One region of the Peribacillus sp. NPDC094092 genome, then DNA from elsewhere that is predicted to be linked to it. Evidence: riboswitches for the same ligand, from Rfam matches in the RefSeq annotation. Region 1 holds a riboswitch; each other region holds the start of a gene.
What was found. A riboswitch is a leader RNA that binds a small molecule or an ion and turns the genes downstream of it on or off. The one in region 1 is predicted to bind cobalamin.
Positions count from the first base shown of each region.

Region 1 (5,937 bases):
TTGGTCCAGGACGTGACATGACATTTTCATCAAGCAAATGGACGTCATCGTTCTTCACTGCATCGATATCTTCCCAGCCCTTACGCGATTTAATTTCACCAACGGCATCATCTGCATACGTGGCGGTGGTGATGATGGATTCAGGGTTCCTTTTGACGATTTCTTCATCCGATACTTTAACCCAGCCTTTTTGGTCATCAAAGATGTTTTTTATGCCGGCGGTGTCCAGGATTTCATTTTGGAAGGTCTCTGATCCTGTTGTATAGATTTCCGGAGCAGGGCTAATTTCAAAGTATGTTTGTTCCTTTTCATCTAAAGTTTTCACTTTTTCTTCGACACTTGCAATTTGGGATTTGATATCTTTCACTAATTCATCCCCTTTTTCGGCAACACCCATCACTTTAGCAATCTGCCCGATATCACCATATACATCATCGAAATTTGCTGCAGATTTAATGATGAATACAGGGATGCCGGCATCTTCGAGTGGTTTCAATGCCGTTTCATCACCGATGGTATAAGCTATGATGGCATCAGGTTTCAAGGCAATGATTTTTTCAGTATTAATATTAACGGAGTCTGAAACATGTTCGATGTCCTTCGCTTCCTCTGGATAATTATCGAAGTCTGTCACGCCAACGACTTTATCACCCTGTTCAAGGGCAAATAAAATTTCCGTATTGCTTGGCTGAAGTGACACGACCCTTTCCGGGATTTTCTCGAATTTTATTTTCTTGCCAGTATCATCAGTAACGGTATAGTCCTTGATTTCTTCGACCTTTTTAGTATCTTTATTATCCTTTGAGGATTGATCATCGTTCACTCCGCATCCGGTAAGGAAAAGCGTAAGCATCAGCATGGAAATCCAACTGAATCGTAGGTTTTTCTTCATTATTTATTCCTCCGTTTTCTTTTTCATTGGTTTGGTTGGATAGGATTTACTTATAAAAGGAATCTCCTCGATCCCTTGTTGCTTATTGACGTAGATTGCCATCACGAATAATACATTTGCAAGCAAATGAGCATAATCAAAAAGAATTTCCGGTATTTCCTTTTCAAGACTTACCTTGTGTAAAGCTCGCACGGACTTCTTGGCTTCACTTCGGCAAGTATGCAAAGTACATGCTGCGGTTGATCCTTGTGGAAGGACGAATGTTTCGATTTGGTCCTTCACTTCAGCGACATACCGGTCGTAAATTGCACTTAAACGGTCGAGATCATCGCCGGTAATGGCTAATTTCCCACGGACTGAACCGTTTAAATGGTAGGCCATGGGCAACAATTCCATTAAGTCGCGGTGGACAACGGGGACGTCCTCAGTAAGCGAGGCGGCCAAGCCGATTTGTGTCGTCAATGAGTCTGTGCGGATTTCAAAATCAACGGTCGATACGGACTCACGCATGTATGGGTAGCATAAAAACCGAAAGTCTTTCTTTGCCATAAACCCTCCTCCTTTTACATATTGGGTGAATGACCTCCGTATTGCTTTTCCCAGCAAGACAAATAGCCGACCAAGGGTTTTGGTCGGCTTCGGGCATCTATGTATCTGTAGTAGAAAAAGATGGGAGAGCCGTACAATCTCCCATCTTCCGAAGAGCATAATACGATGAAAAAAGGCAGGTCTCCTGGCTTGTGCGTCATTTTACTCTAAGAACCTTCCCATTTGGGTTAAATGGCCGGTGATCGGCGTGTGATTACATCCTCAAATAGTGGTAAACGTCTTATTTCATTAGCACTTACAGTTGCGGAAACAGCTTCGGTTTTAAACCGAATTCCCTATTAAGCTGACAATGCAGCACCTTTTTCTGCAAGGTTCATATTCACTTAGCAACAGTTTACCATACCTTTTGCAGTAGGCCGCATTAATATTTTTAGACAAATTCGTTTATGGTTTACCGAATATCTAGTAAACTTACAATGTAAGGTTTAATTGGAGCTTAATGTAAAATTTTTGACATAGAAAAGATATGAAATAATAGTGAGATTGTGAATCCCGGGAGGTAGAGAATGATTTATAAGCAGGTCAATCAAAAACTGGAAATGGTGCTGGGGAATATCGAGAAGGTCATTATCGGAAAACGGGATATAGCAGAACTAAGTATCGTGGCACTCCTTTCCGGTGGACATGTCTTATTGGAGGATGTTCCGGGCGTGGGGAAGACAGTCATGGTAAGGGCACTGGCAAAATCTATAGGTGCAAGATTTAAGCGAATTCAATTCACACCTGATTTACTTCCTTCTGATGTTACTGGTGTTTCAATCTTCAATCCTAAGGAACAAGAATTCATTTTTAGGCCTGGTCCGATAATGGGCCATATTATTTTGGCTGATGAAATCAACCGGACATCGCCGAAAACTCAGTCTGCGTTGCTTGAAGCCATGGAAGAGGCAAGTGTGACGATTGATGGTGTCACAAGGGGATTGGAGAAGCCGTTCTTCGTGATGGCGACACAAAACCCGATCGAGTACGAGGGGACGTATCCGCTTCCGGAGGCTCAATTGGATAGATTCCTATTAAAAATGAAAATGGGCTATCCAGGTGTGGAAGAAGAGATAGAGGTTCTTCATAGAGCTCAATACACGGTACCGCTTGAGGAGCTGGAATCCGTCATCACCTTGGATGAATTGATAGAATTACAGGCTGAGGTAAAGGCTGTGATAGTGGATGACACAATAAAACGATATATTGTTGAATTGGCGAATCGAACACGTACGCATGAAGGGGTCTATCTAGGTGTAAGCCCGCGTGGATCGATAGCCTTGATGAAGGCAGCCCAGGCTTACGCGCTGATCCAGGGCAGGGACTATGTTCTGCCGGACGATGTTCAATATTTAGTTCCATTTGTATTTTCCCACCGGCTTATTTTGAAACCTGAAGCGAATTATGATGGCTTCGATGCTGGAATGGTGATTCATGAAGTTGTGGCCACAACACAAGTGCCTGTGAAGCGGGCTATGACCTAATGCGCAAATTCATCAACATTTTAAGGGGAAATATGAGTGTGGTCGGACTTGTATTACTCATGACCGTTTCTTTTTGCTATGCAATGTTTCAAGGCGGTTTTGTCAGTTGGTTCATTTTTTATTCATTTTTGCCGTTTTCTGTGTACGCTTCGATTCTGCTGTTTTATCCGCTGCATGATTTGACTGTCGAGAGAAAGGTCAATAAAAGGGAATGCCAGGCCGGCGAATCTGTTGAAATAGCATTGACGTTTACCCGTAAAAACCGGCTGCCCCTATTATTTATGGTGGTAGAGGAGGAATTGCCTCAGCGGCTGGAAGATAGGGGATTCCAAAGGAAAATGATTATCTTTCCGGGATTCAGGCGTACCTTCAACATGTCATATACCTTGGAAGACATGGAGCGTGGAGAACATTCATTTCAATCGATCCGCTTTTGGATTGGGGACTTTTTCGGATTGGTGGAAAAGGAAGCGATATATAGTTCACCTCTGAAAATAACCGTTTTTCCTCGTTATCATGAGCTTGCCCACAGTGATCTTGATCGAGTGTTCAATCAGGGGGCAGTTATTTCAACAAAGAAAACACAACGGGAACATTCAGTGGTTTCCGGAGTAAGGGAATATCAGCCAGGCGATCAGTTGTCATGGATTAATTGGAAGGCGACGGCAAGAACGAGTGAAATCATGACGAAGGATTTTGAAGTGCAGAAAAACCGGGATGCATTCATCATGCTTGATGGAAAGCCGTCGGATTTATTCGAAGAATCCATTGTGATGGCGGCATCCGTTGTCCACGCCATGTTAAAGAAAGGCATGCAAATTGGGTATGTGAGTATGGGATCAAGGATGGTCATACCGGCAGCAGCTGGCAATAACCAGAAACGAAAGATTTTTTACAGACTTGTTAAAGAAGAGCCGAGTGCTGTAAACGCATTGAACGAAAATGTCAGGAAGGGAATTCTTCCGGCAAACGCTGCTGTGATATTCATCGTGTCAGACTTAACTTTAGAAAAGGTGGACAAATTGAGTGCATTCCGGCCTGATCAGGGATTAATGTTATGTGTGAAGAAACAGGCAGATCTTACTGATGAGGAAAGGTTGTCAAGTTCTACAGCAGTTTCGAGGGGGATAAGGGTTAGCTTTTTTGAACATGGCCAACTAAAGTTTGATAGATCAGAGGTGATGGCAAAGTGAATGTCACTACCGAAAAGTTGGAAAGGTTCATGCATGTCCTGATGTATGCATTTGGTCTGGTGTTGATTACCGAATGGTTAAGGCCTGTCGATAAACTCACCGATACAGGTAATATCGTCATTTTTCTCTTATTTTTGCTTTATTCCCTGCTGCTGCATTATTTCCGCATACATTGGTCAATCCGATTCATTCTCATTATTGCTTATATAATGATTTCATTACAGTTCCTCCATTCAAAAGACGCTTTATTTCAATTGTCATGGCTGAAAGGGTTTCTAGCTGATTTTACGGGCAATCTTGGTTTTATATATGATGGGAATTGGGAGTCGATCACAAATCCATTTCGAACGTTGCTATTTTTTGTCCTTCTTTGGCTTGTAACATATTTGATCCATTACTGGGTGATGGTGAGGCAAAGCATCTTTTTCTTTTTCATGTTAACGGTGATTTTTATATCTGTACTCGACACATTCACTCCTTATGTTGGGGATATGGCAATGATTAGAATATTCATCATCGGCTTCTTGATGCTAGGCCTTCTATCCTTGCTGCGACTGACGATACAGGAGGGGATTCAGTTTCCGATGGCTTCCATCAATAAGTGGATCTTGATGCTGACCGGCATGATATTGGTAAGTGTCCTTGTTGGTTTCGCTGCCCCGAAGCTCTCTCCACAGTGGCCGGACCCGGTGCCTTATATTACTTCTTATTCTAATAAAGCGGGGAAAGAAGAAGGTGGTTCGAAGCGTAAAAGTGTCGGGTATGATGAAGACGATTCGGAACTTGGCGGTTCGATAGAGCCGGATAGCTCCATTGTTTTTTATAATGATGCCCCTATAGGACATTACTGGAAAGTCGAGAACAAGGATATTTATACAGGTAAAGGGTGGGTTTCCAAACTGGAAACGGACTTTCGCGCTTTTTCCAACGGACAGGATATGGCATCTTTAGATATTCACGACGTTCCTGAAGTGGTGAGAACAGAAGAAATGACGGCAAAAGTGTCCATGACGGAATCATATTCCCATATCCTTCATCCGCAGTCTGGGTATTTAAAAAGGATTGAGGCCAAAAACGGGATGGATTTCAAATATTATCAGGGTATGGACAAAGTTATTTCCGAACAGGATAATGGCGAACGACTGTCCCTGAAAGAATATGAGCTTAACTATGATATGCAGAGTTTTGATATAGCTGAGTTAAGGAAAATAACGGATCGCGACGGATCGATGGATTTAATAATGGAAAAAAACACTCAGCTTCCAGAGGGATTGCCAAACCGGATATATGAATTGGCCTCCCGGCTTACAAGGAATGAAACGAATTGGTACGATAAAGCAAAAGCCATTGAGGATTATTTTGACGGACCTGCATTCATTTATTCTAAGGACGATATTCCGTATCCGGAGAGCAATCAAGATTATGTCGATCAATTTTTATTCGAGACGCAGATAGGGTATTGCGATAATTTTTCCAGTGCAATGGTCGTATTATTAAGAGCCGCCAATATGCCCGCAAGATGGGTAAAGGGTTATACGGAAGGGGAAAAATCAATCCTTGATGGCGAATCCGTTTATAAGGTGACCAATAATAATGCACATTCCTGGGTCGAGGTTTATTTTGCAGGGATAGGCTGGGTTCCCTTCGAGCCGACAAAGGGTTTCGATGGGGAAGTTGAATTTTACGATTCGGAATTGAAACAGGAAGTGAAGAACCCTGAAGAAACCCCAACTAATGAAGAGCAAACAAAGAAAGAGACCAGGGAACTTCATGATACTCC
Region 1 is NZ_JBNNUC010000009.1:7,759-13,695, reverse strand. Features, by position in the region: gene ACQKNS_RS25285 (ABC transporter substrate-binding protein) at 1-892, opposite strand, end outside; gene ACQKNS_RS25280 (hypothetical protein) at 896-1,441, opposite strand; cobalamin riboswitch at 1,599-1,818, opposite strand; gene ACQKNS_RS25275 (AAA family ATPase) at 2,008-2,964, shown strand; gene ACQKNS_RS25270 (DUF58 domain-containing protein) at 2,997-4,157, shown strand; gene ACQKNS_RS25265 (DUF4129 domain-containing transglutaminase family protein) at 4,154-5,937, shown strand, end outside.

Region 2 (13,407 bases), on a different contig from region 1:
TCAATGGCTGATTTGACAATTTTGTAATGCCCTGCACTTCCCACTTGATTGGCAATGACACCAATGATGTTCGGACCGGTCGAAAAGTCCTGAAATCCTTTTACGATGGCAGCTGCACTCCGTGCCATGCTGGCACAGTTGACTACCAACAGGACAGGGCTTTGCGTGATGATGCTGATTTCAGCCGTCGATCCTGTATTGGATAAAGGACTTTTACCATCGAAGAAGCCCATGACTCCTTCGATGATCGATATATCAGCTCCGGTCCCTGCTTTGCTAAGGATTTCTCGGACTGTGTCCTGTTCGAACATCCAACTGTCAAGATTGCGAGAAATCCGTCCTGTAACTGCTGTATGATAAGTAGGGTCAATATAGTCAGGACCACATTTGAAACCTTGAACAGTATAGCCTTTCTTCTGGAGGGCTGCCATGATCCCGATCGTCAATGTCGTTTTACCGACACCGCTCCCGGTACCCGCAATTACCAATCTTCTATTATTCATATTTGCTTCTCCCTCCTCAAAAAGGAATGATCCCAACTGAAATGGTTACGTTCCCCGATTTTTTCTTAACCAGCTCCAATTTCTCTGCTTTAGTATAAATCCTCACAGCCGGTTCACTCACACCATATGCCCCCGTGTATTTAAATACCGTTTCCGATGGCGCTTCGATTTTGGCTTGATTAAGCTCTTCCGGTTCATAATGAACGAATTCCCACCCATATTTTTCAACCACTTCAATCAAGCCGATTTCGTCTTTCTTTAAGGAAATTGTACAGATTGCTTTAACGCTTTTTAAGGATAACGATAATTCCGCTAGCGTTTCTGCAATCACCTGCTCAATTTCAGCTGCCGCTGTTCCCCTATTGCACCCGATACCTAGAGCAATAACTTTTGGACGATATACGATCCCGTTTTCAAGGATCCTCTTTTCCGACTGGCCAAGAATACGGTGAGTTACGACCAGCGCTGCTTGCGGCTTTGCATGAAGGGCTTCTTCAATGGATGGGTATACGATTATTCGTTCAGGTAATGCCGTTTCATAAGTCCACCAATTCCGTTCACCTGATTCCTGTACAACGGCAACATGCTCTTCATTTACAACGGACGCACTTACTGGTGTCAACTTTTCTGCTGAATCCCAAATCCAGCCGAAGCGCTGGCCGAATAAATCGACAGAAATCGTTTTTTGCACATCTGAAGCCGTGGTGATTATAGCTCTTGCATCAAGGGCTGCAGCAACTTCCTTTGTCAGTTCGTTCGCTCCTCCCAGATGCCCTGACAGTACACTGATAACATTTTCCCCTTTATCATCAATGACAACGACACCCGGATCCGTTTTCTTATCCTTCAAAATTGGGGCAATCATCCTGACCACTGCACCGAGTGAAATAATCAATATGATTCCTTTATATTCCTTGAATAAAGCTGGTAATAGCATACGGACACTACCCGAAAAAAGCTGGATCTGTTTATGATCTTCGTCCCCTTTTTCAAACTTGCTCATGTAATATAGATCCGAATTCGAAAAAACGGTATGTAATTTCCGTGCCAGCTCGACACCATGTTTTGTAATCGCCACGATCGCATAAGTATGGGAACGTTTAATGGGAGCAAGTTCCGCTTCTTTCAGTTCAATGATCATGGCTTGACACCTTTTCTGAAACCGTGGGTAAAACTTGCGTCATATAATTTGGAACGGTATTCATCTTTATCATGAATGTTCGGATCCAAAGCCCATCCAGCCAAAATCATCGCATGCTTGCGGATACCATTTTGACGCATATCATCATCTAAGTTCACTAACGTGGTACGAACGATCTTTTGGTCCGGCCATGTTGCCCGTTGAATGACTGCTACCGGAGTATCATCCTTCCAACCGGCTTCCTGGAGTTCTTTAACGATTTTTTTGGTCAAGGTCGCACTCAAGAAAAGGGCAATCGTACAGTGGTGACTTGCCAAATCACGTAACTTCTCAAATTCCGGAACAGGCGTACGTCCTTCAGCCCTCGTCAATATGAGTGTCTGGGTTAAATCAGGGATAGTCAGCTCTGCTCCTATTGCCGCTGCCGAGGCGAATACCGAACTTACGCCAGGAATCACCTCATAACCAATACCCTCTTTCTTCAAAAGGACAATTTGTTCCATGATCGCACCGTACATGGCAGGATCCCCTGTATGGATTCTAGCAACCATCTTTCCTTCTTTAACACGCTCAACCATGATGCCAACAATTTCCTCCAAATGCATTCCAGCCGTTTTTAATACCTCGGCATCAGGTTTTGCCTTAGCGATCAATTCTTCATTCACTAATGAATCCGTATATAAAATCACATCAGCCGTCTGGAGTATGTTCAATCCTTTTACAGTAATCAAATCCGGGTCACCTGGGCCAGCACCTACAATATATATCTTCATTTTCTCACCACCATCAATGTTAAGTATTCTAGTTCAAGTCCTTCCAATTCACTCACTTTCCAAATCACTTCTTCATCGGAAGTGACTTTGGTTACGACCGAGGCCTTTTCAAGCAAGTCCAAATCTTTTAAAACATTAATCATTAAATCGATGACCTTAGCCACTTTGATGAACACTACGGCATCATGATCTTCAATCGCCTTCTTCATCGCTTCATAGTCATCCCTTGCAGGAACTATCGCAACATGATCATCACCATCAGCCAAAGCGATGCCCAGCCTTGACGCTGATCCATTAAACGAAGAAATGCCTGGGACCGTCTTGATTTCGACTTCGGGATGCAACTCCTGCATCAATTTCATCATATGTATGAACGTACTATATAAAAGCGGATCGCCTTCCGTAACGAAAGCAACATCTTTACCTTCATTTAATTTTTGCCAAACTTTTTCAACCGTTCCGTTCCATTCCCGATCCAAAATCGCTTGATCTTTCGTCATCGGAAAAACTAGACCCAGCATATCCTTCTCTTCAGGACGAATGTAAACTTCCACAATGCGGTGGGCGTAGCTTTTACTCCCTTTTCTTTTTTTTGGATACGCAATGACCGGGGATTCCTGAATCACGCGAAATGCCTTTACTGTAATTAGCTCTGGATCGCCCGGGCCCACGCCTAGGCCATATAATGTACCAAGATTACTCATTCATGTCTTCCTTTCGTTGTGCAGTAATGATATATACCGGATTAAGCGGAACAAATCTGTTCATACCCAATATTGGCTTACTTCTGGAGATTTGGGCATGCATGATGGAAGTGTGAAAACCAGCTTCAGCAAATGCCTCAATAGCTCGGTAAAGATTCTCAATCGTCGCAGCATTTAGAACAATCCTGCCGCCTTCTTTAAGCCGTTTGCAGCATGTATTGATTAGATCAACCATTTCGCCGCCAGTACCGCCAATGAAGATTGCATCAGGATCCGGAAAAGTTTCCAGTCCTTGCGGAGCTTTTCCATGAATGGCAGTTATATCAGTACGGAATTTACGCTGGTTTTGATAACAGTTTTCTAAATCGGGCTCATTTTTTTCAATTGCGAAAATTTGGCCTTCGGATGCAAGCTTGGCCGCTTCAATTGCCATCGAGCCTGTACATGTCCCAACATCCCAAACGATGCTGTTTTTCCTGAGTTTCAACGCATGCAGGCTTAGTACCCGAATTTCCTTTTTGGTTATGAGACCTTTGTCAGGTTTACGCTGCGAAAATTCTTCATCATCTATCCCCAAGGACCAGCTTGGACCTTCTGATTTTCTTTTCAAAATGACGACATTCAACGGGGAGAATTCCCGTTCCATCATTTCTTCAAGTTCATACCAGCCAGAATCTTCGGTTTCTCCTTGGAGATTTTCAGCCACAAATGCCCGGTATTCAGTCATTCCGAATGAAATGAGATATTTAGCAAGTTGATTGGGACTATTTTCGATGTCGGTAAGCAAAGCTACTTTCGCTTTCCCATCAATCCTTTGAGCCAGCCCTTTCATACTCCGGCCATGAACACTGACTAGGAAGGCATCTTGCCAGCTTTCACCCATTTTTGCAAAAGCAAGCTGTATGGAACTGAAATATGGGTAAACCTCTATGTTGATTTTGCTGGAAAGATAACCTCCAATTCCATAAAACATTGGGTCACCGGAAGCTAGGACAACTGTTGGACGAGTTTCATCCTGCAGTTGTTCCACCACATTTTTCAAACCGCCCTTAATGACAATCTTCTTGCCAGAATAGTTCGGGAAAAACGATAAGACCCGTTCACCTCCGACCAGCACTTCACTTTCTTCTATCCATTGGGCATATTGGGGCAGCAAGCTTTCCTGACCGTTATCCCCTATCCCGATCAATTTAATCGATTGACTCAATTCCAACAGCCCTTCCCAGTAATTGTCCTTTCAACGAATAAATCGCCGTTTCCATTTCAATTCCGCCCTTCACTTGCTTTATGGCAGAGTGACAGCAGGATTCACATAGTTTATTGAAAAAATCAAAATTATTTATCGCTGACATCATGTCCCCGACTTGTGACGCAGTGTTTGCATTCTTGATTTCAAGAACAAGGTCGCCTCCAGCTCCCACGCTTTGAGCTATTTCCGATAGAAAACCGAAGTCGACCGGGGCACTTTTTGAATGCACCATCATCACACCTTGGGCCACTTTGGAGAATTTCCCCATCATGCCGACCAATGATACCTTTTTAATTCCCTGCCTCTTACATTGCTTAAGTGAGAAGCCCACAAAGTCACCCATTTCAATAAAGGCTTCCTCAGGCAAATCCTGGAGAAGGCCCATCGCATACTTTTCACTGCGCCCGCCAGTAGTTAAGACAAGATGCTCGCACCCACTTGCTTTGGCAACACTGATAGCCTGGACGATGCTTGCCATATAGGCTGAACTGGAAAAAGGGACGACAGTGCCCCTTGTTCCTAGAATGGAAATGCCCCCCACAATCCCCAAGCGGCCATTTAATGTTTTTTTCGCTATTTCTTCACCTGCAGGCACGGAGATGACCACTTTCACTCCTCTATCGATCTTAAATTCTTCCAATGTTTGTTGCACAGTTGTTAAAATCATTTTGCGCGGAACAGGATTGATGGCCGCTTCTCCTACAGGAACAGGAAGCCCGGGTTTGGTCACACGCCCCACACCTATCCCTCCATCCAGGATAATCCCAGGGGCATCCGACCAGCTGACAGTAGAGATAATATGTGCCAGATGGGTGGCATCTGGATCATCTCCGGCATCTTTGATCGTTTCAGCACTAACCGCATTTTCCGATATTTCATATTTCTCAATAGTGAAAGTGGCATCTCGCCCTATGGGCAAGGAAATCGTGGCTTCCTCAAGTGCATCCCCCGTGATCAATGCAGTCAATGCCGCTTTGGTCACGGCAGTCGAACATGCCCCTGTCGTATACCCATGACGCATTTGCGAGGGGTCTTTTTTCACTTTCTTTTCCATGATTTTTAACTATCAGCTAAAAGGGAAATCGCGTTCAATGCAGCAACAGTGACAGTACTTCCACCTTTTCGGCCAATATTCGTAATGAATGGGACTTCCGTGATTTTGGCGAGTTCCTCTTTCGATTCTGCTGCAGAAACAAACCCAACAGGCATTCCAATGATTAAGTCCGGTTTAGCTATCCCCTCTTTAATAAGGCGAATGAGTTCAAGTAAAGCTGTAGGTGCATTACCAATGGCATAAATGCCCCCTTCATTTTCCTTTACGGCTTTTTGCATCGAAATGATCGCCCTTGTCGTATTCAAACGTTTTGCTTCGACCATCACATCCGGATCTGAAATGTAGCAATGAACGTCCCCGCCGTGTTTTTGAAATCTTTTTTTGCCTGTACCGCTCTCGATCATTTGCACATCCGCAATTACATGTCTACCTTTGCGAATGGCTTCCACACCAGCTTGAATGGCATTTGGATGGATGATGACACTTCTTCCCAATTCAAAATCCGCTGAAGCATGAATGACCCGGCGGACGATCTTCCATTCATCTTCAGAAAAATCATGATTGCCCATTTCTTCTGCTATGATCGAGAAGCTATAATCATATATTTTGTCTGGGTCTACCGTTAGTGGTTTAAAATCCGTTTTAAAATCCATCTTGCATTCCTCCTATTTTTCATTTAGTTGCTTATTCAACTCGGTGATGACATGATCAAAACTGGAATGGACATTTTGATAGTCAACATCCGGTCGAGATATCATAATCGTCTCTATTCCACATTCCAACGCAGCTTCCAATTTCTCATCAACCGCACCGACCTTGCCACTTTCTTTCGTTATCATCAATGTAACCCCATACTGTTCATATAGAGCTTTATTTAATTCTTTGGAAAATGGACCCTGAATCGCAACGATATTTTTTTGTTCAATGCCCAGCTGCGCACATTTTTCCATATTGTCCATTCGTGGCAGCATTCTCGCTATGACTCTGGTATTCTCTAGCCCTACCAATACTTTTGCGAACACCGCTAGCGTTTTACTTCCGGTCGTGAGCATGATGACTCCCCGTTTTTCAGCGGCAAGTTTGGCAGCCTCCTCATAATCACGGACAACTATCAATTTATCATTCTGAAACCGTTGACTTTCACGCTCATAACGAATATAAGGGACATTTGCTGCCTTTGCTCCGTTAAGGGCGTTTTTGGATGCTTCTTCGGCAAATGGGTGACTTGCATCAACTACAGCCTGAAAACCTTTTTCAAAGATTAAAGATGTCATATCCTCTGCAGTTAATCGGCCAATCCGGGTGGATATGCCTGCATCGTGCAAACTTTTAGCCGCCGATTCGGTTACAACAGTTGCCAAAACCTTGAATCCCACCTGCTGCATCTCAATCGCTAATTCCCTTGCATCACTTGTGCCCGCCAAAAACAAAATCATTTTGACGTCCCCACCACTTGTCCATCGTGATCATGGTGATGATCATGATCGTGGTTATGATCGTGATCGTGATGATGATCGTGATCATGATGGTGATCGTGATCATGATGGTGATCGTGATCATGATGGTGATGATGGTGGGCATGTCCATGTTCCTCGACATGTTTACGATAGTTTTCCAAATCACGTGCCCCGCTTGATCTGCCTTCACTAGCTTCAATTACACGTTCATGCAGAATGTTCTGTAACGTTGGATGATATCCAAAATACTTTGCCAAAATGAATTCTTGATCTTGATATTGCTCTTGATAACCTTTCAGCATATCTTCCATTCTTTCCATCAACACCCCTGTGAAGAGGAAATATGGCAGCATCACTACTTTTTTCGCCCCTAAGCGGATGCATCGTTCAATACCTTCGTCAACGTGTGGGTCCGTTACACCCATGAAAGCTGCTTCGACCCAATTTACGTTCAACTTTTCCCATAATAATCGTGAAATTTTATATATATCACTATTTGCATCAGCATCACTGCCACCTCGGCCAATTAGCAATACTGCTGTCCCATCCTGTTCAGAGGTTGTATCGAATCCCGCTTCCTCAAGACGGTCTGTCAGGATTGTCAATATATCATGGTGGACCCCGATCGTTTGGCCATATGTGAATTTCACTTCTGGATACTTTGTTTTCCCATCCTCTATTTCAGCTGGGATATGTAATTTCGAATGTCCTGCATGCAACAAAATGATCGGTATGACGATAACTTCAGAAGCCCCTCGTTTTACACAATTATCAATGCCTTTGGATATATTCGGTGCCGCAAATTCCAAGAAGCACGTTTCTACAAGGAAGCGCTCTTCCAATGCCGGAATCATATTTTCAATAAAATGAAGGACTTCTTCGTTTCCCGAAGCCAAGCGGCTTCCGTGTCCTACGAACAAAACTGCTTTCATTTACTTTCCCCCTCTTGATTAGTCTTCACAAGGCGCAGGCTCTATGTTTATTTTGGGAGCGATGTCCTGATAAGAAAAATTCTGTATCTTTTTCGAACGTTTGAAGTATTTAAAAAGCCGCTCATTTGGATGGGCATTTTGCTTATACTCCGCGACAATGTCCGTAATCAGTTCAACCAGCTGTTCCGGTTCGATGCCTTCTGCAACAGGCTGACCTGGATGGGCTGTTCTTCCAACCGGTTTAGCCCCAAGAAATAAGTCAAACTTCCCTTTTCGGAAGACAATCCCGATATCATCCATCACAGCACTATAACAAGCCATCCCACACCCATTAAAACCGATGTTAAGTTCCTTGGGCATTTTCATTCCGCCAAGCACCCGATGTATTTCATCCGCATAAGGAATGGATTCGGTTTTTTCACCATCACAGAAATCACATGCTTTTAATGACAGTACATCCCCAATCGGTGACAATAAAAAGTTTGCAGATTGCAATTTTCCCGTAATGACTTCCGGATCCGTTGTCGGAATCTTTAATACGATTTTATGATTTGGCGTATATTCCATCGTGCCCTTTTCCCCGACAACTTCCGCAAGTGTCATCATTTGTTTGGGAGTGAATTGTTTATTCGCCACACCTGGACTAACGGCAAGTTCGAATACCGACTCCATTTTTTGCTGAACAATTGGCTCAATGGATTGCAAAACGGTTTGACCCTTGACTCTTGACAGTGCTTCCATTGCCATTTCAAAGGAAGCTGGCTTCTTTTCAGGTGCTTTTGTAAGTAATCCAACTCCTCCAGCAGATTCGGTAAAGGCTTCTTGATCTAATGCCCACGGTTCCGCTTCCTTTTGCAGACGCTGATGCGGCTTCAATGGTTGCTTTTCCGAATTCAAAGTATATTTCCTTTGATAGCCTCTTGGTGTGATGATTTTGTCATCATATAAAAAGGTGGATGAATTACCAATGATGACGGTGGTCAGCATCCCAATATCGTGATTCAACATATCTTTCAAATTGGTTATGACAACATCCTGCCTATCGCGATATGCACTTTTCACCAACCCGACAGGTGTATCGGGCGAACGGTAGCGAAGGAGAATTTTCTGTGTTTCAACAATTTGCCTGGTCCGCCTGCCGCTGCGCGGATTATACAGGGCAATGACAAAGTCTGCCATTGCAGCTGCTTCAACCCTTTTAGCGATCAGTTCCCAAGGTGTTAAATGATCACTGAGACTGATCGTACACGAATCGTGCATGACTGGTGCCCCAAGTAAAGATGCACAAGAATTGATTGCAGAAATGCCAGGAATGACTTCAATGCCCACTCCAGTTTCTTCTTTCCAGCCTTTTTCAATCAATACTTCATAAACCAACCCAGCCATCCCGTAAACTCCGGCATCCCCGCTGGAAATTACCGCAACTTTCTTACCCAGCTCCGCTTGTTTCACTGCTTCCTGTGCACGTGATACCTCTTCTGTCATCCCCGTACTAATAATCGTTTGATCTGTAAGCAGTCCCTGAATGAGTTCAACATAAGTTTTATAACCAATGATGTAGTCACTTTCTTGAAGGGCTTCGACAGCACGTTTGGTAATGTGTTCAAAATTCCCTGGCCCAAAGCCCACGACGAATAATTTACCTTTTGTACTCATTAAGACATCTCCTTTTACGCTTTGTTCTTTGAAATACCCGTATGAGCAGGAAAATCTGGATTGGGTGTCATTTCCCCATCATTGAATTGGTAGATCATTTGTGGAACAAACTCCCCATCATCGATATGGCTGACAATCTGGCGACCGAAATCAGGCGTTTCCACTCGATACCAGTTTCCTTGGGGATAGGCAATCACAACACATGCATCCTTACATCTTCCGTTACACCGTGTCCTGGTTGTATGGATTTTCAAGTCCAGTCCTTTGGAAGCAATTTCATCGCGAATCGCTTGAGTTACTTCTTCCCCGCCCTTTTTCATGCAGCTACTCCCATTACAAATCAACAAATGTGTATTTGTACCCATTAAGTTCCAAGTAGTCATCTTCTTCCTCCTGCTTCAGGGAAAAGGCAAAATAAAAAACCTTAACAATAAGAGTTAAGGTTTAAAAAAACTATATGAATGAGGAGCACCAGGCAAGAATGCCCAATCTCCCAAAATCGTCATAGTCCTTCTACCTTTCCCTCCGAAAAGTATCATGCAATTTTAAAAGCAGGTTTCCTGGCTAACGCTTCATTTTACTTTGTCCCTTCCCGGCAACAATGCCAGTGGTTATCGACAATTTCATCAGCGTTTACAGTAGCGGGGGCTGCATCGGATTTTCACCGATTTCCCTATTATCCCTTGCTTATTCAAACAAGAGCACTTTTAAAATGAAATATTTGGTTTTAATATACATATATAACTAACTTTATCTATCATATAACAACTTTATGAAAATTCAATAGTTTATTCCGACTGTTTAGAAAAGTTTAATAGTGTATATTCTGCCACAAGCCTTTCCTTGCAACAAACTTAGTCAAAAAAAAAAAAGATAGTGTAGCTGGAATTATTTCTTTATGGTACACTATACGAGAATTTTCTAAATAATTACATAAGTTTTATGGTGTTGAATTTTTCGGAATTCAGCTTAAAAGGGAAGCCGGTGAAAATCCGGAGCGGTCCCGCCACTGTAAAGGGAAGTCCTATTACTTTAACTTTAATCCACTGTCAAATGAGATGGGAAGGATGTAATGGGATGATGAACCAAAGCCAGGAGACCTGCCATGAAGCGTGAAACTGTTTCAACCTACGAGGATGGGTGTGCGGATCAGGCAGAAAGGCCCATTGTTGGTTTATGCTGCAAAATTCCTGTTCATTACGCACTTCTTTCCTTTGAGAGAAGTGCTTTTTATGTTGGGTGCGCCTTTCTTCTCAAGATTGATCAGAAAAATTAAAAGTGTTGAAGGGAGAAAGAATGAAAAGAACCAATTGGAAAACCATTTATTTTGTCATTTTACTGCTTTTTGTTCCAAAACGGGCCATGGCCATGCATATCATGGAGGGCTTTTTACCCATTGAATGGGCAATATTCTGGTGGGCCGTGACGCTTCCATTTTTAATCTTGGGTTACCGGTCCATTAGAACCAAAGTAAGGGAAAATCCAGAAACAAAAATGATGCTTGGCCTATCGGGTGCATTTGTATTTATTTTATCGGCCCTAAAGATCCCTTCCGTTACGGGAAGTTCTTCACACCCTACCGGAGTTGGTTTGGGTTCCATATTATTCGGACCATTGGCCATGAGTGTCGTTGGCTCAATCGTTCTGTTATTTCAAGCTGTTTTACTGGCTCACGGAGGATTGACGACATTAGGGGCCAATGCATTTTCCATGGCTGTTTGCGGACCGCTCATTGCTTACTTCGTCTTCAAGGGCGCAACTAAATTGGGATGGTCATTTTCACTTGCCGTTTTCTTGGCAGCTGCTTTTGGAGATTTGGGTACTTATGTGGTAACTTCCGTTCAACTTGCTCTTGCTTTTCCATCCGAGGTAGGAGGATTCATGGCCTCTTTCAGTAAATTTGCAGGGATTTTTGCCCTGACCCAAATTCCCTTGGCAATCAGTGAGGGGTTATTGACAGTCGTCGTGATGAATTTCTTGAAAAAATACAATTTGGGCGAATTGAAATTGCTGCGAGTTTTATCTAAGGAGGCCCGTTAACATGAAAAAAAGTTTATTGCTGCTTTTCCTGGTCGTCGTTCTTGCCACCATACCGTTAATCACACAACAAGGAACGGAATTTGGCGGTGCCGATGGGGAAGCTGAAGAAGCCATCACTAAAATCCAGCCGGAATACAAGCCATGGTTCAACAGTATTTGGGAGCCGCCCGGTGCAGAAACCGAAAGCTTATTATTTGCGCTGCAAGCTGCAATCGGAGCTGGTTTCATTGGTTATTTCATAGGTGTAACGAGACAAAGGAATAAGCAAGCCAAACAAGAAATTCCTGAAAAATCGAAGCATGTTACTCATTGATAAATATGCCTATTTCAATGGGCTAAAGGATGTACATCCGTTGGAAAAGATGGTTTTTGCACTCTCCCTTTTGCTATTTTCGTTAACGGTAAGGGATATGATCGTTTCGCTCATCACTTTTACGGTGATGAGCGCTTTAATCATTTTTGCGGCAAAAATCCCGCTTTCTTATTATCTTAAATTACTTCTATTACCAGGATTTTTTATACTATCAGGAACAATTACCATCCTTATTTCTTTTACAAGCAAATTTACTTCGATTTCGAATATAAGGTGGTCCTGGAAGGTCGGGAACTGGCAAATATTCATCAGCGATGACAGCGTAGGAACAGTGATCAATTTGATCACTGTCGTATTAGGCAGCATCAGCTGTTTATATTTCCTTACCTTAACTACACCCATTACCGTCATCTTATCGGTGATGAGAACACTTAAAGTGCCTTCCTTATTGATCGAATTGATTGAATTGACCTATCGCTTCATCTTTATCTTTTTAGAAACAGCTTTGGCCATTCACCAATCACAAGCTTCACGGCTGGGGTATGGTTCGTTAAGGAAAGGCATTCGATCTCTTGGATTACTGATCTCATCATTATTTTTAGGAGTATTGCAGCGCTCTGGACATTTGACGATGGCCATGAACGCAAGAGGCTATCAGGAGAACCTTTCCTTTATCGAGGATACTTACACCTATTCCTTACGCAATTGGCTTATCGCGATTTTCATACTGGGAAGCTTGATATTCATTAATGGAATTTTGTAAATTGGAGGCAAACCAAGAATGGACGAGCATATTTTTCATATAGAAGGCCTCACCCATCAATTCGCAGATGGAACGTTCGCTTTAGACAATCTTTCGCTAACGATCCAACAGGGTAAAAAGATAGCATTATTAGGCAATAATGGTGCCGGCAAATCGACTTTATTCCTCCATTTAAATGGGCTTTTACAACCTACATCAGGTAAGATCAGATTTAAAGGCAAGAAAATGAAATATGACCGTAAATCATTACTATCATTACGAAAGCAAGTCGGGATCGTTTTTCAAGATCCCGACTCGCAGCTTTTTTCCGCTAATGTACAACAGGATATATCGTTTGGACCGATGAATTTAGGATGGGATAAAAATGCAGTCCAGGAGAAAGTAAATTGGGCAATGGCAGAAACGAAAGTAACCGAACTGAAAAACAGACCCACACATTTTTTGAGCCTAGGGCAAAAAAAACGTGTCGCCATTGCAGGGGTACTCGCCATGGAACCCGATGTGTGGCTCTTGGATGAGCCTACTGCTGGATTGGATCCTTATTTCTCAAGACAGATCATGGGTCTGCTGGACAGTATCCACCTCCCTGACAAAACGATAATCCTATCAACTCATGATGTTAATTTAGCTTATCAATGGGCTGATGAAGTCGTTGTCATGAACGATGGTAAGGTCATATACCAAGGAGACCCTGTTTCCGTTTTCCATGATGAAGACGTTTTGCTGCAGGCACATCTGGAGAAGCCATGGGTTTTTGAAATGTTTCAAGCCCTCCTTCAATCAAGGGAACCTGCAGAAGTGCACCTTTTCCCAAGAACGAAG
Region 2 is NZ_JBNNUC010000001.1:335,127-348,533, forward strand. Features, by position in the region: gene ACQKNS_RS01570 (cobyrinate a,c-diamide synthase) at 1-503, opposite strand, end outside; gene ACQKNS_RS01575 (cobalt-precorrin 5A hydrolase) at 520-1,644, opposite strand; gene cobM (precorrin-4 C(11)-methyltransferase) at 1,641-2,417, opposite strand; gene cobI (precorrin-2 C(20)-methyltransferase) at 2,414-3,121, opposite strand; gene cbiE (precorrin-6y C5,15-methyltransferase (decarboxylating) subunit CbiE) at 3,114-4,328, opposite strand; gene ACQKNS_RS01595 (cobalt-precorrin-5B (C(1))-methyltransferase) at 4,312-5,424, opposite strand; gene ACQKNS_RS01600 (precorrin-8X methylmutase) at 5,430-6,077, opposite strand; gene cobK (precorrin-6A reductase) at 6,090-6,860, opposite strand; gene ACQKNS_RS01610 (sirohydrochlorin chelatase) at 6,857-7,813, opposite strand; gene cobJ (precorrin-3B C(17)-methyltransferase) at 7,832-9,469, opposite strand; gene ACQKNS_RS01620 ((2Fe-2S) ferredoxin domain-containing protein) at 9,484-9,852, opposite strand; cobalamin riboswitch at 10,003-10,193, opposite strand; cobalamin riboswitch at 10,396-10,591, shown strand; gene ACQKNS_RS01625 (hypothetical protein) at 10,575-10,745, shown strand; gene ACQKNS_RS01630 (energy-coupling factor ABC transporter permease) at 10,766-11,509, shown strand; gene ACQKNS_RS01635 (energy-coupling factor ABC transporter substrate-binding protein) at 11,511-11,822, shown strand; gene cbiQ (cobalt ECF transporter T component CbiQ) at 11,809-12,585, shown strand; gene ACQKNS_RS01645 (energy-coupling factor ABC transporter ATP-binding protein) at 12,604-13,407, shown strand, end outside.
Region 2: another riboswitch for cobalamin. It lies ahead of ACQKNS_RS01620 ((2Fe-2S) ferredoxin domain-containing protein); the one in region 1 lies ahead of ACQKNS_RS25280 (hypothetical protein).

Region 3 (13,407 bases), on a different contig from region 1:
GCCGTTTTCAGCTCATGGATCATTTGCGCCAAATCTTCAATTGAGTATATATCATGGTTATTGGAAGGGGAGATCAAATCGGAACCGATTGTTGCATTTCGTGCTTCTGCGATTTTCGCTGTGACCTTGGAACCGGGAAGGTGACCGCCTTCGCCAGGTTTTGCCCCTTGCCCAATTTTAATTTCCAATAGATTTGAAGAGTTCAAGAGTTCTGCATTGACACCGAAACGGCCGGAAGCGATTTGCTGTCCGCGGGATTTCGGGTACTTGCCCAGCATATCCTTTATTTCCCCGCCTTCACCATTCATGCTGATCATGCCTAACCTCTCGGCAGCTTCCGCATAGGCCCGGAAAGCAATCTCATTTTGTGATCCAAAGGACATGGATGCTATGACGAACGGCAATTCCTGCTCGCCGACCGAAAGACTGACTTCTTCAGAAGGGATGGAAGAATCTGAAGTTTTTAATGATGTCAAATGACGGATCGTCGTAGGATTGGATTCTTCCTGTTCGGTGATCTTTTCACGATAAGCATCATAGTCCCCGGTCGAAGCAACTTCCCCGATGGACTTCCAAATCCTAGGGAACAGGTGGAAGGTCTTACCCATCCGTTCTTTTTCATTTCCAAAATCTTCCGCCCGCTGGATGGCATCTGCCTTGATTTTATCAAAATTATAGTCAAGATCATTCGATCCGAAGAAGTTAGCCACATTTAAATATTCGGCGATTTCCTCATGTAAACCGATGCTTGAGAAAAGTCTTCCATAACCGCGCAGTTCATGAATGCCGATGGTGGAGATGACTTTCTCAAGTCCTTTCGTCAAGGAGATATATAGATTGGTAACCCCCTTGATGTCATCTGAAGATAGGGAAAGGAACATATAATAGGGGCTGATCAAGTTGGCCCCTAGACCATAAGAAACGATGATATCATGCAGTGACCTTAGTGATGCTGAACGTAAAAGGATGGAACAATCACGGCGCTTGCCTGTGCGTACCAACGCTTGGTCGACGGCTGAAGTGACAAGGTGGGGATCAAGCCAAAGGTTGCCGTTTTGATGGGCAAGGGCATCATCCAGAACGAGCAGCGTTTTTCCTTCATCCACAGCATTGACACTTTCATCCGTTATCCTGGTCAAGGCATCCGTGATGTTTTCATCCTCTTTGAACGTGGTTGAAATGAAGTGCACAAGTTTTTGGTCTTGGTTATATTTAATGAACTGATCATAGCTTGGCTGCGATACGATAGATGAGCACTCATAACCAGTGGATCCTTCAATCAATAAGGGAGTCAGCAGCTCCGTGACTTTTCCTGCCTTATTCGCTTCGAATAGGGAAGGGCGTTTCCCGATGATGGTTCTTGTTGAGAAGTGCTCGGTTTCCCGGTCACGGTCGATCGCTGGGTTAGTTACAACGGCAACACTCTCCTTGATGAAATCAGCGATGTTGGTCCTTTGGGGGTTAAGTGCTGCCAGTGGCGCATCGTGACCAAGTGAACGAATGGGCTCAGCGCCTTTTTCGGCCATCTGTTCCACTAACTGTACATGCTCCCTTTCCCACCCAAAGGCTTTATATTGGCCATTATGAATGGCTTGCGTGTTTGTCATGGAGATAACCTTTTCAAAAACTTGGGGCTGTAAGCGGACTCGGTCATTGGAAAGGACGAAACGATCATTGAAGAGTTCAAATACTTTATCCTGGTAATCCTTGTATGTGTACAATTCAACACGGTCGCCATTCCATTTCAAACCGATTTTTTCCCCTGGACCCATCGGTTTCGGATCTCCGGTATATTCACTGGAAGGGATGATTCCTGGCTCGGAAGTGAACATATAGGATGATTCCGTTTCAATATTCCACAGTGGGCGCAAGCCTAAAGAGTCGACAGAGAACACGGCTTCATCGCCGAAACGGGAGATGATGCCTGCCGGACCTTGTGCAAAATGACCCCATGCTTCCCTTAAATACGTATATAAGTCTTGTAAGTGCTCGGGATATTCCTTGATTTCATTGATGATTGGCGGAAACATAAGATCGACGGCTTCAAATAAAGAGTAGCCATGACGGCAGATGAAAGTCTCGATCGTCTTGTTTAAATCCTGTGAGTCGCTTCCATCTTTAGCGATGGGAACTCCGATCATTTTCGCTTCATCACGCAATTTTGCGATGGTATTGATTTCGCCATTATGACCAAGTACACTGAAAGGCTGGACCCGGAAGAAGCTTGAGAGAGTATTAGTTGAAAAACGATTATGTCCCAGTGTCATGGTGGAGGCAGCCAAAGGGTCTGCAAGATCAAGATAATAGGCAGGGAGCGTATCCCCCGCACCCATCACTTTGTATACCGCATGATGCTGGCTTAAAGATGCAACATGGATGAAATCACTTTTTTCGATGGCGGAAGTCAGCTCAAAAAGAACATTTGAAAGCTCCTGGCTGTTATTGATGGTGGAGGAACAGGCAAATTGCCAGAACACTGGGTCTTCTTGAATGGCAATCGGTCCCAATGCCTCGGAACGGTAGGCTTTATCCGTTTCGAATATCAATGAGAGACCATGTTGGAGCAGTTTCTCCTTGACTTCGATTTTTAAGTCGTTAGCTTCTGTTTTTTTGCTTAAAAATAAATGGCCGACTATGAAGGAATCTTGATCGACGATGCTTGAATCGACATTTACCGCTTCAAGCTTCTTTTTCCAAAGAGCCCGGGGTATATCGATATGGATGCCGGCGCCATCGCCTTCACCATTGATGAAGCCGCAGCGATGGTTCATTTTAACCAGGGCGTCGATACAGGCAAAGATGTTTTCGTTGGTTGGGATTTTCCTTTTTTCGATGCAGGAAACGATACCACAGGCATCATGTTCTTCCTTGTGAAATTCCTTGAATGTAGCAGGTGTCCATTGTTGGGCCATAAATATGGCATGAATAAGGTTACCCTTATTCTCTGCCTTTCACCTCCTGTAGCATGTGTTTAGTGGGGGAAATATTAGTAAACCCGAACAATAGTCCAAGTTTTGATAGATTGAAAGAAAGTGTATAAATGTATATAAATGTATCCATATCATATCATTTAAATATTCAGAAATCAATTTTTTATACAATGGGATGGATGTTGTAACTGATGGGATTTATATGGGAAGTGGCCTCAAAGGCCAATATTAAAGATTTATTACAGGGAAATAAGAAACCCCCAAGATAGATGTACATCCTGAGGGTGTATAAAAAATGAATAATTATGCTGATTCGATTTATTGCATTAGGTTTTTGAATGCATGTTCAACCGCTTTTAGAGTATAAGCGATATCGTCATCCGTGTGAGCGATTGTCAAGAACCAGGCTTCGTATTTTGACGGTGCCAAATTGATTCCCTGGTTGAGCATGAGTTTGAAGAACTTGGCGAACATTTCGCCATCCGTATTTTCCGCCTGCTCATAGTTTTCGATTTTTTCTGTCGTGAAATAAATCGTCAGCGCCCCTTTAAGGCGATTGATGGTGATCGGTACATGGTATTGGCGAGCTGCTTTCAGGATACCTTCTTCAAGGATTTTCCCCAGCCGGTCTAGTTCGTCATACAGCCCTTCTTCTTTAAGTACTTCTAAGCAAGCGATCCCGGAAAGCATGGAAGCCGGATTTCCTGCCATCGTACCCGCTTGATAGGCAGGTCCCAGCGGGGCGACAGAATCCATGATCTCTTTTTTACCGCCATAGGCACCAATAGGAAGCCCGCCCCCGATGATTTTTCCAAGCGCGGTCAAATCGGGTTGAATTCCCAAGTAGTCCTGTGCCCCTCCATACATGAAGCGGAATGCTGTGATGACCTCGTCGAAAATGACGAGTGATCCGGCTTCGTGAGATATTGAAATGACTTCTTCCAAGAAGCCAGGTCTTGGTTCCACGATTCCAAAGTTGCCGACGATAGGTTCAACCAGGACGCCAGCAATTTCATTGCCCCATTTATCCAGTGCTTCTTTAAATGACTCGATATCATTGAAAGGTACCGTGATGACTTCTTGTGCGATGCTTTTTGGAACGCCGGCAGAGTCCGGTGTACCTAAAGTGGACGGGCCGGAACCAGCAGCGACGAGAACAAGGTCGGAGTGTCCATGGTAACAGCCTGCAAACTTGATGATCTTATCCCGTCCTGTGTAAGCGCGGGCAACGCGGATGGTGGACATGACGGACTCGGTTCCTGAATTGGTGAAGCGGACTTTATCCATGGATGGTATGGCTTCTTTCAACATTTTGGCAAATTTCACTTCATGTTTTGTCGGTGTGCCGTATAAAACGCCCGTTTCTGCAGCTTTAACGATGGCCTCCGTAATATGTGGATGCGCATGCCCTGTGATGATCGGGCCATATGCCGCTAAATAATCGATATATTTATTCCCATCAACATCCCAGAAATAAGCACCTTTGGCATGATCCATCGCAACCGGTGAACCGCCGCCTACAGCTTTGTAAGAACGGGAGGGACTGTTAACCCCGCCAACGATATGTTCCAATGCCTCTTTATGTAAAAGTTCCGAATTACTAAAATCCAATCTTAAAACCTCCTAAAAAATATAAACATATTTCATCTTAATCATAGCACTTTTCCGTCCGTAAATCTGGGGTCGAAGTCTAGGAAATTTGATTAGTTCCCTCATGGAAGCACTGCAACCCTGGAACATCGAGATTCAGGGCCTTCATTTTGATTGCGAACTGGGGACGGATCCCAAAAATCCGGTTATGAAAGTAAGGATGGCCAAGATGGTTTCAGGGTTTTCGATGTCGAATGATTGACGGTTCATTTCGCCCTGGGCATGGTAATAAATGAGATGGCCAGTCCCTTTCTCTTCATTAATGCAAAGATGGAAACTGATGGGGGTGCTTTCTATCGACCCGCTGGAATCCCTTTGGATGACCTGGCATAATAATTCACCGTACTCATCTTCATAAAGGAAGTCATATCGAAGGTCGAAAACGACCTTTTCAATTTGGGATAGTAATAATTTTTTGATATTCATAGCATACTCGTTTCCTTTATATATGTATCTGATACAACGATCTTTTCGCCCTGAAAATGGTATTTGGCATCCAAGCATTTTTATTGTCTAAAAAGGTTAGGTTGGATAAACTAATTCATTAGGACAAGAGATTACGGAGGATGTAACAGGATGAGTGATGCAATTCAAGTGAAACAGCTTCGGAAGGAATTTAAGTCGGCATCAAGCCGTACAGGGCTAAAGGGTGCCTTCCGGGATTTACTTACCAGAAATTATAAAATCGTCCCTGCCGTCAATGATATCAATTTTACTGTAAAAAAGGGTGAGATGGTAGCTTATATCGGGGAAAATGGTGCAGGGAAATCGACCACGATCAAAATGCTGACAGGTATTTTGGAACCGACAGCAGGTGAAATCACGGTCAATGGAATGAATCCGCATAAAGAAAGGGAAAAGTTCACTCAGACAATCGGAGTCGTATTCGGCCAGCGCTCTCAGCTGTGGTGGGATATTGCAGTTCAAGAATCTTTTCGGCTGCTAAAAAAGGTCTATAAGGTAACGGATGAACAATATAACGATCATATGGAACATGTCATCAAGACGCTCGATATCGGACCATTGCTGGACAAGCCAGTGCGTAAACTCTCACTTGGTCAGCGAATGCGCTGCGAGCTTGCGGCAGCCTTGATCCACAATCCGCCTTTGCTGTTCCTCGATGAGCCGACGATTGGACTAGATGTACTCGTGAAAATGAAGATTCGTGAGTTCCTGAAAGAAATCAATGAGAAATATAATACGACGATTCTTTTGACTACCCATGATTTAGGTGACATTGAAGCATTATGTGAACGTGTAATCATGCTTGATGAAGGACAGATCATTTATGATGGGGAATTACAGAGTTTGAAAGATAACTGGGCTGAGGAAAAACAAATCCATTTTCAATTCATCGAGCCGATCGCATTGAAGGAATTGCAATCATTGGCGCTTCCATTTACTGCTAACTGGGTTTATGATGAGAAAAATCAAACATACATTGCCTTGTTGAGAGAAGAAAATGATCATATTTCACAGCTTGTTTCGGCTGTTGTATCTCATTTTAAAATAAAGGACATCAAAATCCATGAAACGTCCATTGAAGAGATTGTTCGCAACATTTACGAAGAAGGCACTGTCTGACTCTCTTATCATTAAGAAACAACGTGTCTACAAGAAGGGGGAGGGCAATGGGAAAGTATCTCGCAATGATCCGCATGCGTTTTTTGATGATGCTTGCGTATCGAACGGATTATTATACCGGCATTTTAATTTATAGCATCAATATCGGTGCCTATTATTTCTTATGGAATGCGATATATGGGGAAAAAAGCTCCATCCAAGGACTTTCAGGAATGCAGATGACAACCTATGTAGCGGTTGCATGGATGGCGCGCGCTTTTTATTTCAATAATATTGACCGCGAAATCGCCACTGAAATTAAAGACGGCAAGGTCGCCATTGAAATGATCCGGCCTTATAACTATTTAGGCATGAAAACGATGCAAGGACTTGGGGAAGGGATATTTCGTTTCTTCTTCTTCTCGATTCCAGGAATGCTGCTGGTTGCTTTCATTTTTCCTATCGAATTGCCGCACGAGCCGGCTACGTGGGGGATGTTCGGCATTTCCTTGCTGTTCAGCTTCATCATCAATACACAAATTAATTTATTGACCGGAATCACTACCTTTTTCTTATATAATAATGCCGGATTGATCCGGGCTAAAAGGGTCATCATTGATTTATTTTCCGGTCTGCTGCTGCCCATCAGTTTCTATCCGTTATGGGCACAGGAAGTGATGAAATATTTACCCTTTCAAGGGATCAGCTATGTACCAAGCATGATTTTTACGAACGGGTACAGTTCAGGCGAAATTGGCATGGCGCTTTTACAGCAGTTAATTTGGTGCATCATTCTCATAATACCGATTCAGCTTTTATGGATAGTCGCAAAAAAACAGCTGATTATTCAAGGAGGTTGACGGGATGTTTTATGTATCGATGTTTTTTCAATATGTGAGTCAATATATGAAGACCAGATTGCAATATAGAGCCGATTTTTTCATGGAAATCCTTTCTGACCTGCTGAATCAGGTCGTGAATCTGGTATTTATCTTAGTCGTGTTTGGGCATACTCAATTTTTAAGCGGCTGGAGCCGTGAAGAAATCATATTCATTTATGGATTCTTCCTCATCCCATTTGCTCTTTTCTCTGCCTTTTTCAACATCTGGGATTTTAATGACCGCTATATTGTCAAAGGGGAAATGGATCGGATATTAACAAGACCGATACACAGCCTGTTTCAAGTCATTTTAGAAAGAATCGAGCTGGAAGCGTTATTTGGTGTTGTGACCGGTTTGATCATTATATTTTATTCGGCGATTTCATTGGATCTTCATCTTGCGTGGTATGACCCGATTCTTTTCATCATTTTTGCAATAGGCGGGGCCCTTGCTTATGCAGCCATATTCGTCGCGATTGCAAGTATTGGGTTCTGGTCGGATGCGAAAACTTCCATCATGCCAATGATGTACAATATCGGGAACTACGGGCGCTATCCAGTTGATATTTATAATAAGATCATTCGTTTTGTCCTTACATGGGTGCTGCCATTCGCGTTTGTTGGTGTTTATCCGGCATCCTATTTCCTAAGAAAAGAAGAGTGGTATGCATATGCATTTGCCACACCTGTAATCGGGATTGCCTTTTTCGTGATATCCGTTTTCATATGGAATCAGGGAGTGAAGAGGTATCGCGGGGCAGGGAACTAAAAAAACCCCTTCAACAGCATTCATGTTGAAGGGGTTTTTATTTAGTTAAGTGGAAAGTAAGAGCATTTCTTTGTAATGAGAAATGCTTTTCATTGTTGTTGAAATTAAAAGGATATTTCAATAACAATAATAATATAATAATAAACAATACTAATTTATTGTTAATCGATAAATAATTATGCTAAAATCAGGTTGTCTCTAAATAAGTGAGGTGTTTTAAATGAATGGTAAACGAGGCTCAACCACTTTCTTAAAGGTAATTATTTTCCTAGCTGGAATTGCAGTGCTTGCTTTATGTATCTATTGGTTGCCTAAGATAGCCATTAAAGATGCAAAGGTACATCCAGATACGGCTTATTTCCTAATCCCCTTTTTAGTATGTGCATATGGATTCTGTATTACGTTTTCTGTTGCGTTGTATCAAGCATTTAAACTACTAACCTATATCGAAAAAAACAATGCTCTCTCTGAATTATCCCTTAAATCTTTGAAGCTTATAAAAAAATGTGCTTTTACAGTCATTTTCCTCATTCTGTTAGGAATAGTAAGCTTAAAGGTGCTTTCTAAAATCACAGGAGACGACCCAGCAGGTCCTATATCACTAAGTTTAATGGGTGTTTTAGCAACAAGTATCATCGCAGCCATTGTGGATGCACTTCAAAAGCCATTAAAAAATGTCCCATATATTAAGTCGAAAAATGATTAACGGTTTGAGAAAATTTAATTAACGAGGTACTTTTTATGAAACAAGTTACGACATTCTTTTTAAAGCTAGCTGTTATTTTTATAGGAATCCCAGTTCTTGCATTGTGTATATTTTTAGTTCCCCATATGGCGAATTTCGCAGCAAAAATGTTTCCAAATATTGCCCCAATGAAATATCTCGTTTTCATCGTGATGTATGGAGCGGCTGTGCCTTTTTACTTTGCTCTCTATCAGGCTTTCAATCTTTTACGGTATATTGACGTGAACACAGCGTTCTCGAAATTATCTGTAAAGGCGTTAAAGAACATAAAGTGCTGTGCGATTACAATCAGTGGTTTGTATGTATTAGGTTTGCCACTCTTTCATTTAATAGCGAAGAAAGTTGACCCTCCTATTGGATTAATGGGACTCATCATCATTTTTGCCTCGTTGGTTATCGCTGTTTTTGCTGCTATCCTCCAACGGCTTCTACAAGAAGCGATTAACATAAAATCAGAAAATGATTTGACGGTCTGAGGTGGGGGATATGGCAATGATATTAATATTGATGTGATGTTAGCAAAACGAAAATTGAGAATGCAAAAAGCGGTTCGTTTTTCAACATTAGAAGCGATATGTAAGACTTTGGGTTGTCAGCCAGGTGAGATTTTGGAGTACAAAAGCGACGAAGACACTCAATAAAAACAGATAACAAATTTATTAACTAACGGGAGTGGATAGAGAATTTAAGGGATAGCCATTAATCTATCCCTTCTTTGCGTTTATTGATGTTTTTTACTCAGAGAATTCCATTGAGAATTGCATTGATATTAGTGACAAAAAAATATGATGTGATTTGCAATTTTTGCACCTCAGCTATTTTATCAACATAGGCCATTACTTTTCCGCCAAAGATGGTATTGTGATGATTTGTATCCGGTGGAAAAACAAGGTCGGTTAAAAAAGTCCGTGACTGCTGTGGATGGGCAACGTCCTTTTCAATCATTGGCCTGTTTGTTTGGCTAAAAGGTTTTCGCGGACGATTTTTGCTGCTTCGACCATGTTTTTCAGGGAAGCGATGGTTTCCGGGATACCCCTTGTTTTCAGGCCGCAGTCGGGATTGATCCAAAACTGGTCTTTATCCAAAACCTTGATGCCCCGTTCAATCATATCGACCATTTCTTCCACTGCCGGCACACGCGGGCTGTGAATATCATAGACGCCCAGGCCAATACCTTTTCCATATGTCTTTTCCTCGAATGCGGAAGCAAGCTCTCCGTGACTACGAGATGTTTCGATGGAAATTACATCGGCATCCAGGGAGGAGATGACATCCATGAAACTGTTGAAGTCGCAATAGCACATATGCGTATGAATTTGGGTTGTTTCCTCCACGCTAGATGTGGATATCAAGAATGAATTCACAGCCCAGTTCAAATACTCGTCGCGATCGCTTTTTTTCAATGGCAGACCTTCTCTAAGTGCAGGCTCATCAACCTGAATCATTTTAATTCCAGCAGATTCCAATGCAATGACTTCTTTTTCCAAAGCGAGCGCCAGTTGATAACAAACATTCTCCCTGGAAATATCATCACGGACAAATGACCAATTCAAAATCGTAACAGGACCTGTAAGCATTCCCTTCACCGTCTTCTTTGTCAGTGATTGTGCGTATACACTTTCCCTGACTGTCATCGGTTCGATGAAATGGATGTCGCCGTAGATGACTGGTGGTTTCACGCAGCGGGAGCCATAGGATTGGACCCAACCCTTTTCCAGAAAGACGAAACCGCCTAACTTATGGCCGAAGTATTCAACCATATCCGTCCGTTCGAATTCCCCGTGAACGAGAACATCCAAACCGATTTCTTCCTGGATCTCGATCCACTTGCCGATTTCTTCGTTAACGAAATTTTCATATTGCTGAGCGGTCCAATCTCCTCTTTTGAATTTTCCGCGTGCTTGTTTAACTTCGAGTGTCTGCGGAAAGCTACCGATCGTAGTCGAAGGAAGAAAAGGCAATTTGAAAAATTCCTGTTGTTTTTGGTAACGCTCTTTAAATGGAATGTGACGGCCGGCGGTCCTGGTTTTAACCTTTTCGACTTTCGATTGTACAGCCCCATGATTCCGTGCATTTGAACTTGCTAACATTTGCACCGTAAATTTATTGGCATCGACTTTTTCAGCGATTGCTTCAAAGCCTTGATTATTCCCTTTGACCAAGAGTGTGATTTCCTCAAGTTTCTCATCTGCGAAAGCAAGGGCCTGTTTCACTTTCTTTGAAAGTGCGGATTCATTGCGAACGGTCACTGGGACATGAAGCAGGGAACAAGATGGCTGAAGCCAGATTCGGTCTTCGGCTACCATTGTCTTTAAAGTCTCGATCAATTTAATTTTCTTCGATAAATCAGATAGCCAAATGTTTTTACCGTCAATCACACCTGCTGCAAGCACTTTGTCCTTCGGGAAGCCGAATGCTTCAAGATTACTTAAATTTCTCCCTTTATCATGTACAAAATCAAGACCGATTCCTTGGACTTGTAATTCGATGACTTCTTGGTAATGTTCCACGGCATCAAAGTATGTTTGTAGCATGATGTTCAGGTTTGGTGCTGCTTCATTCAATTTTTCATAGAGGAAAGTAACAGTTTGCATATCATCTTTGGAAATGGATGAAACTAGTGAAGGTTCGTCCATTTGAACCCACTCCACGCCTTCTTGCTCCAACTCCCGCAGGACTTGCGTGTATAGGGGAAGCAAGCTCAGGATGATGCCAGGGATCTCTTGTTTATTGAAGCCTTTGGAAAGAGAGAGGAAGGTATAAGGCCCGATCAACACGGGCTTCGTTTCAATCCCTAGATTTTCCTTGGCTTCCCGATATGCTGCAAGTGGTTTATTTTCTGTTAAAGTCAGCTGTGGCACTTTTAATTCAGGGACAATATAGTGATAGTTCGTATTGAACCATTTCGTCATTTCGGAAGCGACTTCATCATTGTTCCCGCGAGCCATTGAATAATATACGGAAAGGGGAACGCTATCGCCTTCATAGGCTGAATAACGTTCAGGAACAAGACCGAACATGACGGACATATCGAGCATTTGATCATAGAAAGTGAAGTCGTTGACAGGAATGAGATCAATGCCCCGTTGTTTTTGTTTTTGTAAGTTTCCTAAACGGATGGCTTTTAGTTGTGCCGTAAATTCCGCTTCATCGATTTTACCTGACCAGTAAGCTTCCAATGTACGTTTCCATTCACGATCTTCCCCGATTCGAGGGTAACCCAAACTACTGCTTTTCAAAATTCCCATCCTCCTACATTCATTTGATTGAGCAATAAAAAAAGCATTTCTAACCGTCAAAGAAGAAAGTTAGAAATGCTTAAAATAAAGAGGCATGCAAAAAATGCCACTTACAATTATAAGGTCCCTAACACCTCCCTATCTCCCGTAGGTTAAAACAGTGTTGTCGAAATAGGCAGGTCTCCTGACTTAGGGATTAACATTTGCGGCGGGCCTTCCCGATCGTTGATCAGTGGCATATTGGATGGCGCTAACACTCCCATTACAGTGGCGGGACCGTGCCGGAATTACACCGGACTTCCCTTTTAATCCTAATTTAAAATTAGGAACCTATTCCCACATATGAAATTTTGCAAAACCTGCCTTTATAAACTGTTTGCAGGCTAAAAATTTATAAAATAAAAATTATTATAAAAATTTAGATAATATTAGCATATCCGACCAAAAGGGTCAACATGATAAAAAGATTCGGAAAAAGTATCGGTTTATTATGTGTGTGGGTGATAAGGATGAGGTCTGTTCCTAAAAAAGAATATATTGTTTGGACATGGAGTATGTATAGATGGAGTGGCGTATTGAAATGGGGCGTGGGGGATGACTTTCTACATCTTGATTGCAGGAATCATTTTTTGCATGGTGATGAGCATTCGTACGTTATTTCTTGTTGAGTCGGGAGGAAAGAAGTTTTCTCTGGAGGATATGCTATGGCTTGGCAATTTATATGCGACGATATTGGTTGGATTTGCACTGATTTATTTATTATACGAGCTTCAGAATCATTCGGTGATTCTTGATATGGGCAATCGGTTGGATGGTACTTTCTATGAACAGTTGAAGACATCTTTTTACTTCAGTGCGATGACGATGTTTTCTGTAGGGTATGGAGATATAGCCCCGATTGGCATGGGCAGGATGATAGCCACCATTCAGGCTTTCATCGGATATACACTGCCGGCAGCGTTCGTGATTCGGACAGTTATCGATCTGGAGCAGAAAGATAGGAAGGATAAATGAAAGTTGTGTTTCTTTCGATTATTGGGTACTCTTACCATAATGAAAGAAAAGGAGGGTTCAATATGACTGTTAAAATTGGAGAAAAAGCACCTGATTTCAAACTCCCTGCAAACAATGGTGAAATGGTTTCCCTATCGGATTTTAAGGGGAAAAACATTGTTTTATATTTTTATCCAAAAGACATGACGCCAGGTTGCACCACGGAAGCCTGTGATTTCCGGGACCATAATGAGCAATTCGAGGAATTGAACGCGGTCATCATTGGTATTAGCCCAGATCCAGCGGCGCGTCATGAAAAATTCATCGAAAAACATGGATTGCCTTTTCTGCTGCTGGCTGACGAAAATCATGAAGCGGCTGAATCATTTGATGTGTGGCAATTGAAAAAGAACTTCGGCAAGGAGTATATGGGGATTGAACGTTCAACTTTCCTGATAGATAAGGCTGGTAAGGTAGTCAAAGAATGGCGTAAAGTAAAAGTCAAAGGCCACGTCGAAGAAGCGCTTGAAACTCTTCGCGCCCTCGAAAAATAAGGACAGGCAGATGAAGGATGAGCGAATAAAGAAGCTTGCAGCCAGGCTGATTCATCATTCGATACAAATACAGCCAAAAGAGA
Region 3 is NZ_JBNNUC010000005.1:4,684-18,090, reverse strand. Features, by position in the region: gene ACQKNS_RS20785 (glutamate synthase-related protein) at 1-2,912, opposite strand, end outside; gene ACQKNS_RS20780 (glutamate-1-semialdehyde 2,1-aminomutase) at 3,249-4,541, opposite strand; gene ACQKNS_RS20775 (hypothetical protein) at 4,686-5,006, opposite strand; gene ACQKNS_RS20770 (ABC transporter ATP-binding protein) at 5,157-6,164, shown strand; gene ACQKNS_RS20765 (ABC transporter permease) at 6,212-7,003, shown strand; gene ACQKNS_RS20760 (ABC transporter permease) at 7,008-7,793, shown strand; gene ACQKNS_RS20755 (DUF2975 domain-containing protein) at 8,014-8,499, shown strand; gene ACQKNS_RS20750 (DUF2975 domain-containing protein) at 8,535-9,014, shown strand; gene ACQKNS_RS20745 (helix-turn-helix domain-containing protein) at 9,051-9,179, shown strand; partial or broken gene ACQKNS_RS20740 (acyl-CoA thioesterase) at 9,352-9,483, opposite strand; gene metE (5-methyltetrahydropteroyltriglutamate--homocysteine S-methyltransferase) at 9,480-11,786, opposite strand; cobalamin riboswitch at 11,935-12,126, opposite strand; gene ACQKNS_RS20730 (potassium channel family protein) at 12,372-12,791, shown strand; gene bcp (thioredoxin-dependent thiol peroxidase) at 12,854-13,324, shown strand; gene ACQKNS_RS20720 (aminopeptidase) at 13,335-13,407, shown strand, end outside.
Region 3: another riboswitch for cobalamin. It lies ahead of metE (5-methyltetrahydropteroyltriglutamate--homocysteine S-methyltransferase); the one in region 1 lies ahead of ACQKNS_RS25280 (hypothetical protein).